2 regions of the Streptomyces sp. NPDC059169 genome follow, and region 2 is predicted to be linked to the other one. Evidence: predicted binding sites of a transcription regulator. Region 2 holds the regulator's gene; the other holds the start of a gene.
What was found. The regulator HrcA, encoded in region 2, represses chaperone genes, less so after heat shock. The targets are predictions, from matches to a motif close to TTNGCACTCNGNNNNNCNGAGTGCNAA.
Positions count from the first base shown of each region.

Region 1: a site for HrcA is predicted at 1,579-1,605, ahead of groES (co-chaperone GroES). Genes of this name have one in related genera too.

Region 1 is NZ_JBHZCF010000001.1:614,655-617,859, forward strand. It holds gene groL (chaperonin GroEL) at 1-1,022, opposite strand, end outside; gene groES (co-chaperone GroES) at 1,124-1,432, opposite strand; gene ACFXOM_RS02700 (polysaccharide deacetylase family protein) at 1,848-2,942, opposite strand; gene ACFXOM_RS02705 (SAM-dependent methyltransferase) at 2,964-3,205, shown strand, end outside.
Region 2 is NZ_JBHZCF010000009.1:252,506-255,710, reverse strand. It holds gene ACFXOM_RS19195 (MBL fold metallo-hydrolase) at 1-445, opposite strand, end outside; gene hrcA (heat-inducible transcriptional repressor HrcA) at 634-1,650, shown strand; gene dnaJ (molecular chaperone DnaJ) at 1,651-2,787, shown strand; gene ACFXOM_RS19180 (nitronate monooxygenase) at 2,899-3,205, shown strand, end outside.

The sequences.
Region 1 (3,205 bases), on a different contig from region 2:
TCCTCGCTCTTGCCGCCGCCGTCGACGATCGTCGTGTCGTCCTTGGTGACGGTGACGCGACGGGCGGAGCCCAGCACGTCCAGACCGGCCTGGTCGAGCTTGAGGCCGACCTCCTCGGCGATGACGGTGGCACCGGTGAGCGTGGCCATGTCCTGCAGCATCGCCTTGCGGCGGTCGCCGAAGCCCGGGGCCTTGACCGCGACCGCGTTGAAGGTGCCGCGGATCTTGTTGACGACGAGGGTGGAGAGGGCCTCGCCCTCCACGTCCTCGGCGATGATCAGCAGCGGCTTGGAGGCGCCGGCCTGGATGACCTTCTCCAGCAGCGGCAGCAGGTCCTGGATCGAGGAGATCTTGCCCTGGTTGATCAGGATGTACGGGTCGTCGAGGACGGCCTCCATACGCTCCTGGTCGGTCACCATGTACGGGGACAGGTAGCCCTTGTCGAAGGCCATGCCCTCCGTGAAGTCCAGCTCCAGACCGAAGGTGTTGGACTCCTCGACGGTGATGACGCCGTCCTTGCCGACCTTGTCCATCGCCTCGGCGATGAGCTCGCCGACCTGCTGGTCCTGGGCGGACAGCGCGGCGACGGCGGCGATGTCGGACTTCTCCTCGATCGGACGCGCGGTGGCGATCAGCTCGTCGGAGACGGCCTTGACCGCGGCGTCGATGCCCTTCTTCAGGGCGGCCGGGGAGGCGCCGGCGGCGACGTTGCGCAGACCCTCGCGGACCAGGGCCTGGGCGAGGACGGTGGCGGTGGTGGTGCCGTCACCCGCGATGTCGTTGGTCTTGGTCGCCACCTCCTTCACCAACTGGGCGCCAAGGTTCTCGTACGGGTCCTCGATCTCGACCTCACGGGCGATGGTGACGCCGTCGTTGGTGATGGTCGGGGCGCCGAACTTCTTGTCGATGACGACGTTGCGACCCTTGGGGCCGATCGTCACCTTGACCGTGTCGGCGAGCTTGTTGACGCCGCGCTCGAGGGCGCGACGGGCGTCCTCGTCGAACTTCAGGATCTTCGCCATGGAGCTTCTCAAGTCCTCTCAAAACGAACCACGCCCCGGGCCACCCGGCTACTTGCGTCGCGGGGGCCAGGGGCGCAGTTCAGAGCAAATCTGCTGGTGAATTACTTCTCGACGATCGCGAGCACGTCGCGGGCCGAGAGGACGAGGTACTCCTCGCCGTTGTACTTCACCTCGGTGCCGCCGTACTTGCTGTAGAGCACGACATCGCCGGTCTTGACGTCGAGCGGCAGGCGCTCGCCGTTCTCGAAGCGGCCCGGGCCGACGGCCAGGACGACGCCCTCCTGGGGCTTCTCCTTGGCAGTGTCCGGGATAACCAGGCCAGAAGCCGTGGTCTGCTCGGCGTCGAGCGGCTGGACCACGATGCGGTCCTCGAGCGGCTTGATGGCAACCTTGGAGCTGGTGGTCGTCACGATCCGACCTCCCCCTTCGGAGATCTCACGGGGTTAACTGTCTGAGGTGGCGACCAGGTGGATCCGTCGTCGCGGGTGCCGGACCTGCCCGTCGCTGTATTGGCACTCTCCTGTGGGGAGTGCCAGAGCCGAGACTATGACTGCGATTAGCACTCGGTCAAGCGGAGTGCCAGTTCGCAGCGCGGCGCGGGCACGACGACGGGTCGGTTCCGGTACGGACAACGCCCGGACGCCGCGAGTCGTTCCGCACGACCGTCCATACGGCCCCACCACCGACGACCGCCTGCACACCGCGCCGCCACGGTCCGGCGCACCGCCGTCGACCGGCAGCGGTGGGGCCGCCGTCGGGCGCCCGCGACGGGCCCGCCGGCCGCCGGCGGGCGGCGGGCGGCGGGCGGCGGGCGGCGGGCGGGCCTCACACGTAGTCCTCCAGGCGCGCCACGGCGAAGCCCTTGTCCGTGATGACCTTCATGACCTGACGGATCAGGTCGGGCATGTCCGCCTTCCACTCGGCGTCGCCGCGGAAGTGGGTGAGGATGATGTCACCGGGATGCAGGTCACGGTCCGCCTCGCGCCACTCCATGTGGTCCGGGAACGCCTCGGCGGCCCAGAGCGGCACGGCCTTCACCCCGCACGACTTCGCGGCCTTGAGGGTGTCCCTGTTGTAGGCACCGTAGGGCGGACGGAAGAGTCGGGGCCGCTTGCCGAACTGTTCCTCCATGCGCTCCTGCTGGCCGCAGACCTCCTCCTTCTGCTCCGCGTACGGAAGCCCGCGCAGATAGCGGTGGTTGATGGTGTGGTTGCTCAGGGTGACGCCGCGCTTCTGCATCTTCCTGAAGTAGCCGTAGTTGTCGCGCACGAGGTAGTCGCTGAGGAAGGCGCTGTAGGGGATCTCCAGTTCGCTCATCATCCGGAGCAGTTCGGGATCCTTCTCCGCGCCGTCGTCGATCGTCAGGAAGACGACCCGGTCCTTGGTCGGCACCGTGGTGAACACGGGGGGCAACCCTTCGGGGTCGTCGACCTCGAAGCCCTTGCGGGTGTGGATCACCGGCTTCCGGCGGGGTGGCGCAGGCGCGGGCAGGGGTGTCTGCTTCAGCTTCCAGCGCCGGGCCGCCACGGCACGAGGCGACTGCGCCTCCTTGATCCGCGCGGCGTGCTCATCCTTCATGCGGCGCGCATAGTCGGCGAGCGCCTCTGCCGGGTCCGCCGGGCGCCCCTTCACTCCCCCCGTGTGCACCTGGGGGCGCTCCTCCTTCCCGTCCTTCCCCTTACCGCCCTTCTCCGTACGCTCCGTCTCCTTCCGCTCGTCCAACGTGTCCTGGTGCCCGCCCGCGGCCCCCTGTCGCCGGGCCTCGTGCTGCGACTCCGGGCCGGGGGCGGGCTTTGAGACGCCCCTGGGCGCGCCTGCGTGCCTGCCGTCGTCCGCCGAAGGCTCGGCCGCACAGCCCGAGGCGACGGCGGCGGCGAGCAGCATGCACACCCAGGTACGCCCGTACCGATTCGTTCTCATCTTTTCGTTTTGTCGTACTTGCTGCATGGCGCCGCATCCTGTCAGCGCCACGCCCCCGCAGGGCTCCGACACCGCGACCGGGCGCACACCATCCCCCGGCTGGCCGACAATGGCCGGGTGAACGACCTCGCCTCCCTCGCCCCGCTGCTCACCGACGACGGACAGGCGCTGCTCGCCGCCCTGCGCGACCACGACCCGGCACAGGAGCTTGCGGTCGCCACCCGGCTGCGCCGCGACCACCCGGCCGAGTTGGTCTCCGCTGC
Region 2 (3,205 bases):
GGACCTGGCGGCCGCCGAGGTCGAGGGTCCACTCCCCGGACACCAGGTGCTGCGGGGCCACCAGGACGTCCGTGGCCTGCGTGGCTTCGTCGGGTGTCATCCCGTGGCGCACCGCGTCGGCGCGCAGCGACTCTCGTTCGCGCATCAGGAGGTCGTCGACGCCGACCGCGCCGTACACCCGGACCGCGGCGAACGCCGCGGTGCCGAGCACGTGGTCGAAGTGGGGATGGCTGAGCGCGATATGCGTCACACGGCGGCCCCCGAGCAGCGCCTCGGCCTGGGAGCGGAGTGCGGCGCCTTCACGGAGGGTGGAGCCCGTGTCGTAGAGCAGGGCGGCCCCCTCGCCGACGACCAGGCCCGCGGTGGCGTCCCAGACCGGGAGGCGGCGTCGGCCGACGCCGTCGGCGAGGCCCTCCCACCCGAAGTCTTCCCAACTCACGTCCATACGGCGACGCTATCCCGGGGCGACCTGGGGCGTCCCGTCGTTCCGCGGGAAGGTAGCGTGTCCGTCCGCCCTTGCTCGGGGCGTACCCACCCGCCGTACACTGGGCCGGGGAAGCTGGCACTCAAACGGAGCGAGTGCCAGTCAAGGACCGGGAAGCCGTCGACGGACCACAGCTGGAGGTGTGCGCGATGCTCAGCGAACGCAGACTCGAGGTGCTGCGCGCCATCGTCCAGGACTACGTCGGGACGGAGGAGCCCGTCGGCTCCAAGGCCCTCACCGAGCGGCACAGGCTCGGTGTCTCGCCGGCCACCGTGCGTAACGACATGGCGGTGCTGGAGGAGGACGGCTACATCGCCCAGCCCCACACGAGTGCCGGCCGGATCCCCACCGACAAGGGCTACCGCCTGTTCGTCGACAAGCTGGCGGGGGTCAAGCCGTTGTCGTCGCCGGAGCGCCGCGCCATCCAGAACTTCCTGGACGGTGCGGTCGACCTCGACGACGTCGTGGCACGGACGGTGCGGCTGCTCGCGCAGCTGACCCGGCAGGTCGCCGTCGTCCAGTACCCGTCACTGACCCGTTCGACCGTGCGGCACGTGGAGCTGCTGGCGCTGGCGCCCGCGCGGCTGATGTTGGTGCTGATCACGGACACCGGACGGGTGGAGCAGCGGCACGTCGACTGCCCGGCTCCGTTCTCCGACATGTCGCTCGCAGATCTGCGGGCCCGGCTCAACAGCCGGGTCGTCGGGCGGCGTTTCACCGATGTGCCGCAGCTGGTGCAGGACCTCCCCGACTCCTTCGAGTTGGAGGACCGCGCGACCGTCTCCACCGTCCTCGCGACCTTGCTCGAAACGCTCGTCGAGGAGACCGAGGAACGGCTGATGATCGGCGGCACGGCCAATCTGACGCGCTTCGCGCACGACTTCCCGCTCACCATCAGGCCCGTTCTGGAGGCCCTTGAGGAGCAGGTCGTGCTGCTGAAGCTGCTCGGCGAGGCCAAGGACTCGAGCATGACCGTACGGATCGGGCACGAGAACGCCCACGAGGGCCTCACGGCCACGTCCGTCGTCGCGGTCGGCTACGGTTCGGGCGACGAAGCAGTCGCCAAACTCGGCGTGGTCGGACCGACCCGCATGGACTACCCCGGAACGATGGGAGCGGTACGCGCAGTGGCACGTTACGTCGGACAGATCCTGGCGGAGTCGTAAGTGGCCACGGACTACTACGCCGTGCTCGGCGTGCGCCGCGACGCATCACAGGACGAGATCAAGAAGGCCTTCCGGAGGCTCGCGCGGGAGCTCCATCCCGACGTGAACCCGGATCCGAAGACGCAAGAGCGCTTCAAGGAGATCAACGCCGCCTACGAGGTCCTGTCGGACCCGCAGAAGAAGCAGGTCTACGACCTCGGCGGTGACCCGCTGTCGGGTGCCGGCGGAGGCGGTGCGGGCGGTTTCGGTGCGGGCGGCTTCGGTAACTTCTCGGACATCATGGACGCGTTCTTCGGCACGGCGTCCCAGCGTGGGCCCAGGTCCCGGACGCGCCGCGGCCAGGACGCCATGATCCGGCTGGAGGTCGAGCTCAAGGAGGCGGCCTTCGGCACCACCAAGGACATCCAGGTCGACACCGCGGTGGTGTGCACGACCTGCTCGGGCGAGGGCGCCGCGCCGGGCACCTCGGCTCAGACGTGTGACATGTGCCGCGGGCGCGGTGAGGTGTCCCAGGTGACCCGGTCCTTCCTGGGCCAGGTCATGACCTCGCGGCCGTGCCCGCAGTGCCAGGGCTTCGGCACGGTCGTCCCGACCCCGTGTCCCGAGTGCGCGGGGGACGGACGGGTCCGGTCGCGCCGGACGCTCACGGTCAAGATCCCCGCCGGTGTCGACAACGGCACCCGGATCCAGCTCGCGGGCGAGGGCGAGGTCGGCCCCGGCGGTGGTCCCGCCGGTGACCTCTACGTCGAGATCCACGAGCTGCCGCACCCGATGTTCCAGCGGCGCGGCGATGATCTGCACTGCACGGTGACGATCCCGATGACGGCGGGCGCGCTCGGCACGAAGGTGCCGCTGGAGACGCTCGACGGCATGGAGGAGGTCGACATCCGGCCGGGCACCCAGTCGGGTCAGTCGATCCCGCTGCACGGCCGCGGCGTGACGCACCTGCGCGGCGGCGGGCGAGGTGATCTGATCGTGCACGTCGAGGTGCAGACGCCGGCCAAGCTGGATCCGGAGCAGGAGCGGCTGCTGCGGGAGCTGGCGAAGCTGCGCGGTGAGGAGCGGCCGATGGGTCAGTTCCAGCCGGGGCAGCAGGGGCTGTTCTCCCGTTTGAAGGACGCGTTCAACGGACGCTGAGGCGTGCGCCTCACCTGGCGGGCCCCGGCGACGGCGCGGGGCCCGCGGGTACCCGTACCACCGCGGAGGGCGGGATTCGGCCGGGGCGCGGGGACGTGGCACCATGCGGGCATGTCCTCCGCGCTGACCGATCTCTGTCGTCACCCGATCGTGCAGGCCCCCATGGCGGGCGGCGCTTCCCGTCCGGAGCTCGCCGCCGCCGTGTGCGAGGCCGGCGGCCTCGGATTCCTGGCCGCCGGGTACAAGACGGCGGACGGCATGTACCACGAGATCAAGAAGCTGCGGGTGCTGACCTCGGGCGCCTTCGGGGTGAACCTCTTCCTGCCGCAGGCGCCGCACGCCGACCCCGCCGCGGTGGAGGTGTACCGCCAGCAGCTCGCCGGTGAGGCTACCTGGTACGACACCCCGCTCGGCGATC